DNA from 2 places in the Cupriavidus sp. HMR-1 genome. Region 2 is predicted to be linked to the other one. Evidence: predicted binding sites of a transcription regulator. Region 2 holds the regulator's gene; the other holds the start of a gene.
What was found. The regulator FNR, encoded in region 2, switches genes on or off when oxygen is low (the NO sensors DNR and NnrR bind a similar motif). The targets are predictions, from matches to a motif close to TTGATNNNNATCAA.

Region 1 (7,470 bases), on a different contig from region 2:
CGCGATGCTGTCGTGCAATCCTTGCGCCACCAGATTGCGCTCTTCGACGACCGCAAGCTGGCGCGCGCTGGCGGCAAGCCGCAGGTGCTCCAGTGCCGTGCCAAGGTGGCGGGCGAGGGTTTGGAGCAGTTGGCGATCGGAAGGTGGCAGTTCGCGCGGATTGCGGAAATGCAGCGTGAATGTGCCGAGCGTGCCGCGCGGAGAGTCGAGCCGGAACGCCGCCATGCCCGTGAAACCTTCGCGGCCACAGGGAGACTCCGGTGTTTCGGAGCCCTGACGCACGAACTGGCGCAGGTCCGTCACCGTAATCATGCCCGCTTCAGCTGCGGCCCCGCAGTGACAGTCATGGATCGCGCTACAGCGGCTGTTGTCCGCCAGTTCATCCGAAAGTCCCACTGATGCAAGTCGGTGGAGCTTCCCGTGCGTGGCATCGATCACACGAACGGTCCCGCCGTCGGCCTCGAACTGGCGCATCACGCGTTCCAGGAATCCGCGTGCCATCGCCTCGGCATCACTGGCCCGGTTGAGGAAGGCGGTCATGTCGTAGAGGGCTTCCAGATCCCGATTTTGCCGCGCCAACTCGGCAGTCTTGCTGTCCACGCGTGCCGCCAGATCCTGATAGAGCTCCTGCAGTTCGTCGGCCATGCGGTTGAAGCCGGCGTTCAGCGTGCCGAATTCATCACGTGTTGCGATGGGCAAGCGCAGCGAGAACTCGCGGGCAGCCATGCGCTGCAGGCCATCCTGCAGACGCAGCACGGGCAGAATGATCCAGAGGTAGAGCAGATAGATCACAGCGACCGTGCCAACGCACGCGATGATCGCAAGGCTTGCCTGAGAGAGTCGCAGCAGATCGGTTTTACGCGCGTTATCGCGTTCGATCAGCTTTACCAGACTGTCGGCCTCATTGACGAAAACCGGCAGGGCATCGATGTAGGCGTTTGCAGGCGTGGTGCTTGCGGTGGCCACCGCAAGCGGCTTCAGGCGCTGCTGCCAGTCCGCGACGACGAGGTCAAGCTTGGCCCGGATCGCGGGTTCGTCGGGCAGGAATAGCGGGCGGGCCGGATTGCCACGGCGCAACTGCGCGAGCGTGGCGTCCAGCGCCGCGACTTGCCCTGCCAGATCGTTGGGACTGCCGCTCTGGGCACGGGTCAGTTCAATGGCGACCCGGTTTGCGCGCATCCGCAGGCTTCCGGCGTCGTTGATGGCGGCACCGGCTCCTTCCAGCTTCCAGGAGAGATACAGCGTGCCTGAAATCATTCCCAGCACCACCATCAGTGACGCGAACGACAGCAGGATGATCCGCGTGGAAAGCCGGTGGCGCAATGGTGTCAGCCGGACCGCTTCCGGCACGTGGCCGTTGTCAGGCAAGGGGGCGGTGGTATCTGGAGTCGTAGGGGCTAGCATTGGGAAGGTGCGGCCCGGCGGGTGATATTGCAGGGTGATGCTGCAGTATGAGTGTGGGGACGGGCGGCCCTGCCGCGGATTGTGCCAGCGTGTGATGGTGGCTCTACTGCGCTAGATCAAGGAAGTTTTTGGTTTCAATATGCTTAGCGAGGCACGTGGTAAGTCAGCGAGTTTTGGTCCCGATCAAATCCATGTCGTTAACGTGGCCCTAGCATCGTTGCCATATCAAACCATGAGATCGGGAGAAGCGATATGTCCACGACGATCACCACGCTGGTGCGGCAACACCGTGATTGCGACGAAGCCATCGAGCAGGTTGAAGCCTGCGTGCGCGCGAAAGACTGGGATACCGCAGCCGGTGCATTTGCGCGCTTGGAATCCGCCCTGCAGGGCAATTTCAGTACCGAAGAACAGCGCTTGTTTCCGGCGTTCGAACAAGCTGTGGGGTTCAGCAATGGCCCCACCGCTGTGATGCGCCACGAACACGATGAGGTGCGTGGCTTGCTGGACAACGCGCGGGAATGGTTGGAGCTGAAGGATGTTGGCGCGCTGGCGGCGGAACTCGATACCCTGGTTGTCCTTCTGCAGCAGCACAACGTCAAGGAAGAAAATGTACTGTTTCCGATGTGTCAGGCCCAGGTGAAGGGGCTGGATACGCTGTTGGCGGATTTCGCGTCGGGACAAGCCGCTCACTCTTGAGACCTCGAGTCGTGCCATGGTGAAAGCCGTCAACCTCGACTACGCGAGCGCGCCGCGTCCCAGTCTGGTGTTTGGCTGCCTGATGCCTGCGCCCTGGCTGGGCGTGGTAGCTGGCTTGCTGCTGGTACTCGGCCCGGTCGATGCGCTGCCTGATCGCTTCGCGCCATTGGCATTGGCGGCCGTCCACGCACTGGCGCTAGGGATGTTGTTGCCGGTCATGCTCGGCGCCTTGTTCCAGATGATGCCGGTCGTTGCGGGGGTATCCGTTCCGTTCGCGGGCTTGGTGTCACCATTCGTCGCCGTAGCAGGAGCCGGGACCGCCGCCGCGCTCGCGGCCGGATTCCTTGGTAGCGGCGCCACGGCATTTCGCTGGGCCGTCGCGACCGGCGGGACGTTCCTGACGCTCGTAGGCCTCTTGTTGCTGGCGGCGGGCTTCAGGGTCGCCGCAGTCGATGCAACCACGCGGACGTTGGCATGGATCGGCGCCCCGTTGATCGTTACGGCACTGGGCGGTGCGGCGCTGGCTGGCCTGTTCGGTGGAATGTGGACGGTGGCGCCGGAACAGGTGCTGGCGCTGCATGTCGCGTGGGGGCTGGGCGGCTGGCTGGCGGCGCTGGTGAGCGGCGTAGCCACCACCGTACTACCGATGTTCTGGCAGACGGAGCGTTTGCCGTCCTGGCTCGAACGCTGTTTGCCTTACGGGCATTGGCTACTGCTGCTGGTATTCAGCATCGTCGTGATTGCGCGGCCAGGCGCGGCGGTTGAGCGATTCGCGCTCGTGCCCTGGCTGCTGTTCGCCATGGTGCTCGGCGCCTGCGCATTGAAGGCCGCATGGCGCGCGAGGCGGCGACATGACCCTCAATGGGTGCTTTGGCCTGTGTCCGCCCTGAGCCTGCTGCTGGCTGCATTGCTGACGACTGCCAGCGCTCTGGCGCCGAATCAGATGCCGGCTGCAGCGCAGTGGTGCATCGGCGTGCTGGCGCTGATTGGCGGTGGGGTGCTGCCCGTGAACGCGATGCTGGGCAAGATCGTGCCATTTCTCGTCTGGTTGCATCTACGCCGGCTGTTGCCGCCACGCGCGCGCGTCCCGGCGATGCAGGTGATCATCTCGCCGGACAGTCAGAAGAGGCAGGGGTGGATGGTGCTGGCGGCATTCCTGGTGCTACTGGCCGTGCCGCTGGCGCCGGGGTTGCTGGCGAAGGTTGGCGGTGTACTGTTCGCCATCACGAACGGATGGCTGGGCGTGCAGTTGTTGCGTGCCTTGCGCTGTATGCGCGTCATGCGCAAACAGGGTGGGCTGCCGCCACGGGTGGCGGCAGCTGTGGCGGAACATGGCGTCCCGCCGAACTGAGCATCAGGCCATGCTGACGGCGCGGGCGGTATCTTCCGTCAGATCCGCCGGCTTCTCGCCTGTCAGCAGATAGTGCATCAGGTCCGCAACCGGACGGATCGCCTCGCCGAAGGGTAGCGTGCCCTTGCCACGGAAGAACAGACCACGCTCCACATCGCCGCGCACTGCCTGCGCCAGCTTGAGATCGATGCAGAACTGGCCGATACGGGCGATACCATCTCGCAGGCCACAGGCCTGCAGGCAATCGAATCCTTCCAGACAATCGCGCGTTTTCGCGCGGCGCTGCAAGCGGCTCTCTGTTGACAGGTACTTCGCCAGCCAGGGCGTCAGCACGGCACGGGCGGGCAGACCGGCTACGCTGGTGAATTCGCGCAACGTTTCCGGGCGCGCCGTGGCCAGTACGTGCTTGAAGGCTGGATGCGCGTCGGATTCCTCTGTGACGGCGAAGGCGGTGCCGACCTGCACCGCGGCAGCGCCTTTGTCGAGCCAATGCCGGATCTTGGTGTGGTTGTTCATGCCGCCGGCAAGAATCAGCGGGATGCTGCCCCACGTCAGGCCCAGCGTCTTGAACAACTCGCGGCACTCGTCCAGTACACGGTCGAACGAAAAGCGGTCGTCGCCAATATCCTCGATGGCTGACGCACCGAGGTGGCCACCCGCATGGGCGGGATGCTCGACCACGATGGCGTCCGGCAGTCGGCCTTTCTTCATCCAGCGGCGGATCACCAGCCCGATGCCGCGCGATTCCGAGAGGATCGGAATCAACGCAACTTTCGGGTGGTCGGCGGCGAGATCGGGCAGGTCCAGCGGTAGGCCGGCACCCATGACGATCGCGTCGGCGCCGCTCTCGCAAGCCTGGCGAACCAGTTGCGCGTGCGAGCCGACGGCCTTCATCACGTTCACGGCGATCAGGCCGCGTCCTTCCGAGAGTTCGCGCGCGGCGCGGATTTCGCGGTCCAGCGCCACCAGGTTGGCGGCCTCGATGCGTGCCTTGTCACGCGTACCGGCGGTTTGGGCCATCAGGTCGGGATGATGGTGGCGCAAGTCGATACTGGCAATGGTGCCAACGCCGTTCTGACTGGCAACGGTTCCCGCCAGCCTGTGCGCCGAAATGCCGATGCCCATGCCGCCCTGCACGATCGGCAGCAATCGCCGGCCGGCCAGCGTCAACCAATGCTCTGTCATGTTGAGTTCACCTTGTATGCGTAGTAGTGACGGGCAAGCGTGGCACAGGCTCCGTGTCCCACTCTTGTCGAATATCAAAGTAGATGCTGGCGCGTGCGATCGGCGTAGCTCTGGGGAACTACGCGTGGATCAAGCGTTGCTCGGCGATGTCGCTGAACGGTCGTTCGCGTACATTGCCGCACGTTTCATCGAGCCGGGCCGAGCCCCGATGGACGTGGCCGAGCGCATCGATCAGAAGGATGCCAGCGCCCTTGGCCTTGCTGGCGCACGCGATACGCTCGCGAATGGCCGCCAGATGGTGTGGCACGCGTGTTGAGGCCCAATGCAGCAGATAGGCGCTGCTGGCCGCGTGCTGGCTGGTGACGAAGTCGCCTGCATTGCCTTTCTGCGCTCGCATCCACACATAATCGAACAGCCACTCGAGCGAAGCACGCGTCATGTCACGAAGTGATGTGTTCTGGGTGGAGTCGTGCGCGCAGTCCGCAGGGCAGGGCTGAGAGAGGTGAAACCTGTCGATACGCTCGCTGTCCGCCAGGGCCACCACCGCGGGCAACTCCGCCGCGTTCATCGGGCTCAGTGCAATGCGCATCCCGACTCTCAGGTGGGCGTTGCGGGCAGCGCGCAGGCCGCGCAAGGCACGTTGGTAGGCGTGGCGGGAGCGTTGCACATGGTTGTGCGTGTACTGCAGACCATCAATCTGGATACCGACGTAGTCGAGACCATAGGCGGCCAGCTTGACGGCGTTCATGCCTGTCAGGCGGCTACCGTCGGTGGACAGCAGCACAGTGAGGTCCAGCTCGCGGGCCCGGGCGATGATTTTGAAGAAATCGGAGCGTGCCATCGGATCGCTGCCGGAGAGGATCAGCGAGCGGACCCGGGCGAGATGGAGTTGCTCGAGCAACGCCAGGGCCTCGGTGGTATCGAGTTCGGTGCCGGTGCCGGTGCCGGTGCCGGCCGTGGACGGGTCGGGCGCGCACGGATGCCAGATGACAACGGGGCTTTCATCATTCCGGCGATCGCGGGGCAGTGCGGAGGTTGGCGCGCCGTCACACAGCGCTTCCATGAATCGGGACACGCGGAGCATGATCAGACGTTTCCTGTGGCTGGCAGCCGAAGACCGGTTTTTTTGAGGATCCGGGTCGACCAGAGTACGTCGTGGGCCCGGCAGGCATCACCCAGCAACGCTGCGATCCGGGCGACGAGTTCCTGTGCTTCCTCCCGCGTATGCGCGTGGACCATCGCGAACAGGTTGTACGGCCAATCCGGGGCGTGGCGCGTGCGGCGGTAGCAGTGACTCACGAACGGCAGCGCGCCAACGCGTTCGCCGAGCGTGTCGATATGCATGTCGTCAACGTCCCAAACGGTCATGCCGTTGGCCCGCCAACCCAGCAAGTAGTGATTGGGCACCGCGCCGATGCGGCGCAAGGTGCCAAGTGTCAGCATGGCCTGCAGCCGCGCAATGACCTCGCTTTCGTCGATGCCGAGCGACGCGCCGATGGCGGCAAAGGGTTCAGGCACGAGTGGCAGCCCTTGTTGCGTGGCGCGAATCAGTGCGAGGTCGAGCGAATCGTGGGTCATGTCGGGAGATGGAGGTGCACGAAGTACTCGCGTTCCTTTGGAAACGGCAGGATCTTCACGCCCGCGGCCACCTCGATGCGTTCCAGGGTGGGGGTGACATCCTCCGCGCGCGCGACAGCCAGCACGAACCAAAGGTTCAGATGATGTGTGCGCTCGTAGTTGTGGGCGACTTCGGGAAAGGCATTGATGGCTTCGATCACGGCTTCCAGGCGATCGACGGGGGCATGGCATGCGCAGAGCATGAAACGCCCCCCAACGCGCTCGACCTGGTACATCGGCCCGAACCGGGTCAGGATTCCCGCATCCAGCAGCGCCTGCAGCCGGCCAAGCAACGTGCCCTCGTTGATGCCGAGCGACTGCGCCGCGTCGGCGTAGGGCCGAGGCGTAATAGGCAGTCCAAGCTGCAAGGCGTCGATGATGCGGCGGTCCAGGTCGTCCAGCGTCATGGTCACATCCCGAAGCGCTGCGCGCGCGAGGTGAAGAAGATGCCGCTTGGATGGTCCGCCGGCAGCGTGGTCAACGGCTCGTAGGTAGTCGTGTCGTAGACCACCACGCGATTGTCGTCGCGGCACGACAGCCAGACTGCCTCGCCTTTGGGCGTGAACTCCATGTGCAGCACGCCACGGCAAGGCTTGAGCGTGCGCACGACCTTCCGGGTGGCTGTGTCGATGACCTGGACGGTTTCGTTGTTCGGGAACGCGAAGTTCACCCAGACCTGTCGTCCGTCCGGCTGCGCCATCACGAACACCGGCTGGCCCGCAACTTCCACGCGTCCGGCTTCCTGCCAGGCGTTGGCGGTATCCGCGATGAGCACTTCATGACGCCCGATGGCGGGCAGCCAGGCCTTGCCCTGCGCCATGGCCCAGCCGCGCAGGTGCGGCATCTTGTAGACGGGCAGCGGCGCGGAGCCACGTCCGTAGCCGGACAGGACATGCCGCGCGGCAGGCGGGGTTTGCCACAGGTCCACCAGCGCCAGGCCATCTTCCCCGAATAGTCCCGCCAGATACCAGCGGCCGTCCGGCGTTACCAGCCCGTCATAAGGCTGCTTGCCTGCCGGCAGCTTGGTGACTTTGGGGTGGCGCGGATCGGCCACGTCGATGATCCAGATCTCGCCTGCGTCGAACAGGCTCGCCGCCAGCCGCTTGCCGGGCAGGTCGGCCAGACCGACAACCTTCGAGCGTCGCCCGTCCGGGCCGATGGCGGGGATGTCGGCGAGCGGTTCGAGCGTGGCGGCATCGAACAACCGGATGCCA
Region 2 (7,470 bases):
GAATTAATGCAAGCAGTTCGCAAGGGATGCTGGTGGCTTGATGAAAGTCAACGCGACTTGTAAGCCGATTTTCTAAAGTCACACCGTCAGTAGGTTTATTTTTACTTTTTGCATTGGGGGTCTGAATGGCTGTCACCACCGCGTCCTCACGCGCCGACACCTTCAACTATGGAGTCGTGCGGCAGTTTGCCGTCATGACCGTGGTTTGGGGGATCGTTGGCATGGCCGTAGGCGTTCTGCTTGCGGCGCAATTGATCTGGCCGGATCTGAATTTCAATACACCGTGGTTATCGTTCGGTCGCTTGCGACCGCTTCACACCAATGCGGTGATCTTTGCATTTGGCGGTAGCGCGCTGTTCGCCACGTCGTACTACGTCGTGCAACGCACCTGCCAGGCCCGGCTGTTCTGCGGCCCGCTGGCGTCGTTCACGTTCTGGGGCTGGCAAGCCATCATCATCGCGGCGGTGATCACGCTGCCGATGGGCATTACTTCTTCCAAGGAGTATGCCGAGCTCGAATGGCCGATCGATATCCTGATCACGCTGGTCTGGGTTGCCTACGCGGTGGTGTTCTTCGGCACGATCATCAAGCGCAAGACCCGTCACATCTACGTGGCGAACTGGTTCTTCGGCGCTTACATTCTGACGATCGCCATCCTCCATATCGTCAACAACATTGAAATGCCGGTGTCGATGTGGAAGTCGTACTCCGCCTATGCAGGCGTGCAGGACGCGATGATCCAGTGGTGGTACGGCCACAACGCGGTGGGCTTCTTCCTGACCACCAGCTTCCTGGGGATGATGTACTACTTCATCCCGAAGCAGGCGGAGCGTCCGATCTACTCGTATCGCCTGTCGATCGTCCACTTCTGGGCGCTCAACTTCACGTATATGTGGGCGGGTCCGCACCACCTGCAATACACCTCGCTGCCTGACTGGGCGCAGTCGCTGGGCATGGTGTTCTCGCTGATCCTGCTGGCTCCGTCGTGGGGCGGCATGATCAACGGGATCATGACGCTGTCCGGTGCCTGGCACAAGCTGCGTACCGATCCGATTCTCAAGTTCCTGGTGGTGGCGCTGTCGTTCTACGGCATGGCCACGTTCGAGGGCTCGATGATGTCGATCAAGACCGTGAACGCGCTGTCGCACTACACGGACTGGACGATCGGCCACGTGCACTCGGGTGCCCTGGGCTGGGTCGCGATGATCTCGATCGGCTCGCTTTACTACCTGATTCCGCGCCTGTTCGGAGAGAAGGAGATGTACAGCACGCGCCTGATCGAGTGGCACTTCTGGATTGCGACGATCGGCGTCGTGCTCTATATCGCCTCGATGTGGATCGCCGGTGTGATGGAAGGCCTGATGTGGCGCGCCACGCAGCCTGATGGCACGCTGACCTATGCGTTCGTCGAAGCGGTCAAGGCAAAGTATCCGTTCTATCTGATCCGTCTGCTGGGTGGCCTGTGCTTCCTGAGCGGCATGATCCTCATGGCTTACAACGTGGCACGTACCATCATTGGCAAGCCTGCGGTTGACGCTCCGATTCCGGCCAACCTGCCGGCTTCCGCCCACTGATCGCCGAGGACCGAACGATGTCTCAAAAACAAGGATTCTTTTCCCACGAAACGCTGGAGAAGAACGTCGGCTGGCTGATCATTGCAACCATCATCGTGGTCAGCATCGCTGGCCTGGTGCAGATCGTGCCGCTGTTCTTCCAGCACTCGACGACCGAGCCCGATCCGGGCATCACACCGTACTCGCCGCTGCGCCTGATGGGGCGCGACATCTACATCCGCGAGGGTTGCGTTGGTTGCCACTCGCAGCAGGTGCGTACCCTGCAGGCGGAGACTGAGCGTTATGGCCATTTCTCCACGGCGGGCGAGTCGGTGTATGACCACCCGTTCCTGTGGGGCTCGAAGCGTACCGGTCCAGATCTCGCGCGTGTTGGCGGCCGTTACTCGGACGACTGGCAGCGGATCCACCTGCGCAATCCGCGTGATGTGGTTCCCGAGTCGGTGATGCCTTCGTACCCGTGGCTGGAGAAGACGCAGTTGCCCACCAACGACATCCAGGCACGCATGCACGCGCTGAAGCGTCTGGGTGTGCCGTACAAGGACGAAGAGATTGCTCGTGCGCCTGAAGAGCTGGCAGGCAAGACGGAAGAAGATGCGCTGGTGGCGTATCTGCAGGGGCTGGGCCTGAATCGCCGCAACGTGCGCGTTGACTCGGCGGCGGCTCCGGCGCCGGCGAAGGAGTGATGCCATGGCGATCGTGACCGCAATTGCAACCGTCGTGTCGATGCTGACGTTCATTGGCATCTGCTGGTGGGCATGGTCGGGCGGCCGCCAGGCCGCCAATCAGGAATCGGCGATGTTGCCGTTTGCCCTGCCTGACGAAACCACAACTACAAGCCGGAACCCACAGCCATGAGCGATTTCATTTCCGATTTCTGGAGTTATTACATCGCGGCCATCGCGCTCATCGGGATCGTCTGGTGTGTCTGGCTGCTGTTTTCCCAACGCAAGATGCCGAAAGGTGTCAGCACCACTGATGACACCGGTCATGTCTGGGATGGTGACCTGCGCGAACTGAACAACCCGCTGCCACGTTGGTGGATGTGGATGTTCCTGCTGGCCTGCATCTTCGGTCTTGGTTACCTGGCGCTGTATCCGGGCCTGGGATCGTACGCCGGTATGCTCAAGTTCTCGACGCAGGGCGAGCTTGCCGCTCACCGCGAGGCCGCCGAGAAAACGCAGCACCAGATCTACGCCAAGTATCTGAGCATGGATATCAAGCAGGTGGCGGCGGATCCTGACGCACGCGAGATCGGCCAGCGGTTGTTCCTGAACTACTGCGCGCAGTGCCACGGTTCGGATGCGCGTGGCAGCCGAGGCTTCCCCAACCTGACCGACAACGATTGGCTCTACGGTGGCGAGCCGGAGACGATCCAGCAGACGATCACCAAGGGCCGCAATGGCGTGATGCCATCGTTTGCCAGCACGATCGATGCGAAGCAGGCCGGCGATACTGCCCAGTACGTGCGTTCGCTGTCTGGTCTGTCGTCGGATCCGATTCGCGCATCGCGTGGCGAAAGCACGTTCAAGTCGACCTGCGCGGCCTGCCATGGCGCCAACGGCAAGGGCAACCAGGCACTCGGCGCGCCGAACCTGACCGACAACACGTGGTTGTACGGCAGCTCGGAAGCGACCATCGTCGACGCGATCCTGAAGGGACATAACGGTCATATGCCGGCGCACGAGGAGATTCTGACGCCTGAGCGCATCCGCATGCTGACCGCATATGTGTGGGGTCTCTCGAATACGGGAGGCGCTGCAAAATGACTAACTGCCCCGGGGCCGGGCGGCGTGCCGCCCACCGGGGCGTGAGGGCAACACGATGAGCGCGCCCCTTAACGCCCCCGATCACTCGGACGATCACGCCTCGAACGATCCGTCTGCAAGCCAGTCGGCGAGCGATCGTAACGGCAACACTTGGCGTCCCGCGCCGCCCCCCAAGGGGGCCGAGACCACCGAGGAAGCGCTGTACGAGGTCCGCCGCAAGATCTATCCGCGCTCGACTTCTGGCGCGTTTTCGAGCTGGCGCGTGTGGCTGGTCATCCTGACGCAGTTGATTTACTACGGAACGCCCTGGCTGCAGTGGAATGATCGCCAGGCCGTGCTGTTCGATCTCGGCGCGCGCAAGTTCTACATCTTCGGTCTCGTGCTGTGGCCGCAGGATGTGATCTATCTCGCTGTGCTGCTGGTCATTTCTGCGCTATCGCTATTTCTGTTCACCGCCATCGCGGGACGCCTGTTCTGCGGCTATGCCTGTCCTCAGACGGTCTACACAGAGATATTCATGTGGATCGAGCGACATGTCGAAGGGGATCGCATCGCGCGGATCCGACTCGACGGCGATCCCTGGAGCCTGCGCAAGCTGCGAATCAAGGCGACCAAGCATGTGCTCTGGGTGCTGATCGCACTGTGGACGGGCTTCACGTTTATCGGGTATTTCGCACCGATTCGGGAACTTGGTAGCGAGGTCCTGCATTTCACGCTAGGACCCTGGCAGAGCTTCTGGATGCTGTTCTACGCATTTGCGACCTGGGGCAACGCCGGATTCATGCGCGAGCAGGTGTGCAAGTACATGTGCCCCTATGCGCGTTTCCAGAGCGTGATGGTCGACCGCGATACCTATGTCGTGACCTATGACGTGGGTCGTGGGGAGCCGCGTGGTAGCCGTTCCCGCAAGACCGATCGCCATGCGGCTGGTATTGGCGATTGCGTGAATTGCAGTATCTGCGTGCAGGTGTGTCCGACCGGTATCGATATTCGTGATGGCCTCCAGTACGAGTGCATCGGTTGTGGCGCCTGTATCGACGCGTGCAATCTCGTCATGGACAAGATGGAGTACCCGCGCGGCCTGATCCGATACACGTCGGAAAACGCCATGCGCAAGTCCCTGACGACATCCGACGCGCGCAAACGGCTGCTGCGACCACGCACGATCATCTATACGCTGATCTGGCTGGTTCTGGCGGCGGGCTTCGTCGCATCGCTGGCAATGCGGTCGCCGATCAAGGTCGACATCATTCGGGATCGCGGCGCGCTGGGCCGGGAAGTGGAGGGCCGCTGGATCGAGAACGTCTATCGGCTCCAGGTGATCAACACCACGGAAGCGCCGATGCGGATTCGCGTGCAGGCTGAGGGCGACGATCTGACTGGACTGACGGTCGAGTATGACAAGTCCGCCGAGGCCATGCAGCCAACGTCCAACCGGTTGTTGCCGATTCGCATTCGCGTGCCGATCGACGATGCCAAGGAAGGCACGCACAAGATCAACGTAACCGTGACGGCGGAGGGCGAGGACGGCCGAGACGCGCATATCAGGCAATCCACGAGTTTCATTGTTCCCCGCAATCTGTGATGCTGAGGGTGAAATGGCAGCAAACAAGGAGAGCGCAATGACATCCCAACAGTCCAAGCCCTGGTACAGGGAACCGTGGCCGTGGCTTTTGATGAGCGGTCCGTTGCTTGCAATTATTGGCTGCGGCGTGACCATCTGGCTTGCCAACACGCATCCGGATTTGCCGATTTCCGGCGTGGAGCGTCATGGCCTGGTCGTGGAGAAAACGGGGGCGGAGCATGTAGCGTCGCCGGCTGCGAGGCGCCCATGAGACTCCGCTGGCTGATGTGGGTACTTTGGCCGGCGTTTCTGATGGGCGGAGCGGCCACCGCCACCGTGTTTTCGGTCGTTGATCCGGGCGATCTCACGTTCTTCGGGCACCAGGTGGAAGCGTCTCGTGAGGCGGTCTACACGATTGGCTTCCTGGTGGCGTGGTTGTTTTGCGCATTGTCCAGTGGGCTGACGCTCTACACCATGCCAACCAAGCTCGAGGAGACCGACGAACTCGAGTAATGGCTCGAGTGCTGGCAGAAAGCAAAACGGCCGCACCGGGAGATCTGCTCCCGATACGGCCGTTTTCCTGGCCACGATGCCCGTTAGCAGTTTCGGCTATAGACCTGCCTGATGCCTTCCATGTCCACGAGTTTCACGTGTCGTTGGCGAATCTGAATCAGGCCGGCTTCGGCGAATCGAGAAAAGAGCCGACTCACGGTTTCGAGCTTGAGGCCAAGATAGCTGCCGATTTCTTCGCGGCTCATCCGCAGCACGAACTCGCTCGACGAGTAACCGCGCATCGACAGGCGCTCGGACATGTTGACGAGAAATGCTGCCAGGCGCTCTTCGGCACGCATCGAGCCAAGAGTGATCAGCATGATCTGGTCCTGCGAGATTTCCTTGCTCATCAGCCTCAGGAACTGCTGCTGGAGAGAAGGCAACGTGCCGGACAGCGATTGCAGGTCATCGAATCGCACGACGCAGACCTCTGTGTCCTCGAGCGCGGTGGCGTCGGACGCATGCTGCATCTCGCTGAGGCCGTCGAGCCCGACGACCTCACCGGGCAAATGGAAGCCGGTGATTTGCGTGCGTCCGTCCTCCATGGTCACGTGGGTCTTCAATGTGCCAAAGCGGATCGCATAGACTGCGGTAAGTGGTTCGCCCATGCGATAGAGCGTTTCGCCCTTATGAACACGAACGCGTTCCTGTACGAGCGTGTCCATCTTTGCGAGGTCCTGTTGCGACATGCCCACGGGAAGGCAAAGCTGGCCCATGGCGCAAGTGGAGCAACGCGGAGACATCTCGGTGACGGGAATGGAGGTAAGCAATTGATGGTGCTCGCATGAATGCGCTTGCGATGGAGGCGCGATGCAGGCATTTTACAGCGTGATGTGACGCAGAAGCGAGGAACAGTTGCCATTTGGTGTGCTTTTCAGTGTCTTTACACTTGCGTTGCTTGGTGGCGTGCATTGCGCCGCCATGTGCGGAGGAATTGCCATTGCCGTCGAGCAACGGCAATCCGGGGGGGCTGTTGCGGTCGTTAGCCTCGTGCATCGCTCGCGATTTCACTGGTGGCTGGAACTGCTGGTCATGCACGCCGGGCGTCTCACGACCTATGTGCTGCTTGGGGCGCTGATGGGAGCGGTGGGTGCGACAGTCTGGAAGCAGGACTACCTTCCAGTGCAGCGCTGGCTCTATGGCGCGGGCAGCCTGTTACTGGTTCTGACCGGGGTGTGGTTGTTGCGGGGCCGCGTCATGCGTGCAGCATGGCTCGAACGGCTGGCGGCGCGGGCTGCCTCGTATGTCGTCCGGGGCGTCGCGTCGCTGGGCATGCAGATGCCGCTTCGCTTGCGTCGGCACGCGCCCATCATGCGGCGCTATGGGATGGGGTTGGCCTGGGGGCTGGTGCCCTGTGGTATGGTGTATGGCGCACTTGCGCTGGCCTTGTTGGCTGGAAATGCGCCATCTGGGGCACTTGTCATGGCGGCCTTTGGCATTGGGACGCTGCCCAACCTGCTGGTGATCTCGGGTTTGTCGGGCTACCTGCGGCAACTGTCGCGCCGCCCCGGCGTTCGAGTGGGCGCCGCGCTTGTTGTGATCGGTTTTGGGGCGCTGGGTGTCGCACGCGCCGTCTGGCTGCCCGATACGCTGGCCAATCACGGCTTCTGCGTCGTGTTCTAGACTTTTTTGCTGGTTGCAGGGCGGGGCTGGAATGCCATACAATCGCGAAAACCACGGTATCGCGCTCCGATGCGCTCGTGGCGTCGCCGGGGCTGCATTCCCGATCTGGGATGTGTGCCCAGGGGGTCTGGGCAGGTCTGGCTTGCCGGGATCGTCCCCACAGTTCATCCGGTTCACAAGATCTGGTTCCAAAGTCCGATGGGGCTGTGTGGAGAGGTGGCGCTGGTGCCAGGCGAAGTTGCCTGGGCCGATATCGATTGTTTCTTGCCGCCTTGGCGATCTGATTGTCCAGGTGAATGTCCACCCCAAAAGGGAGAGGGTGCGACGCAAGAGGTCCGTTGACTGGCGTAGTCTGTCAGCCCCGGACGATCTCCTGCCGGAACGACCCGGC

Region 1: D769_RS07850 (hemerythrin domain-containing protein) is a predicted target of FNR. The motif match lies at 1,578-1,591, and genes of this name have one in related genera.

What each region holds. Positions count from the first base shown of each region.
Region 1 covers NZ_ANKP01000050.1:32,291-39,760, forward strand. Annotated here, with positions in the region: gene D769_RS07845 (type IV pili methyl-accepting chemotaxis transducer N-terminal domain-containing protein) at 1-1,404, opposite strand, end outside; gene D769_RS07850 (hemerythrin domain-containing protein) at 1,657-2,103, shown strand; gene D769_RS07855 (hypothetical protein) at 2,120-3,454, shown strand; gene D769_RS07860 (nitronate monooxygenase family protein) at 3,458-4,639, opposite strand; gene D769_RS07865 (radical SAM/SPASM domain-containing protein) at 4,758-5,723, opposite strand; gene D769_RS07870 (AsnC family transcriptional regulator) at 5,726-6,217, opposite strand; gene D769_RS07875 (AsnC family transcriptional regulator) at 6,214-6,663, opposite strand; gene D769_RS07880 (cytochrome D1 domain-containing protein) at 6,666-7,470, opposite strand, start outside.
Region 2 covers NZ_ANKP01000134.1:1,205-8,674, reverse strand. Annotated here, with positions in the region: gene ccoN (cytochrome-c oxidase, cbb3-type subunit I) at 126-1,574, shown strand; gene ccoO (cytochrome-c oxidase, cbb3-type subunit II) at 1,592-2,257, shown strand; gene D769_RS17300 (cbb3-type cytochrome oxidase subunit III) at 2,262-2,429, shown strand; gene ccoP (cytochrome-c oxidase, cbb3-type subunit III) at 2,426-3,340, shown strand; gene ccoG (cytochrome c oxidase accessory protein CcoG) at 3,396-4,925, shown strand; gene D769_RS17285 (hypothetical protein) at 4,939-5,175, shown strand; gene D769_RS17280 (hypothetical protein) at 5,172-5,417, shown strand; gene fnr (fumarate/nitrate reduction transcriptional regulator Fnr) at 5,501-6,226, opposite strand; gene D769_RS17270 (sulfite exporter TauE/SafE family protein) at 6,312-7,079, shown strand.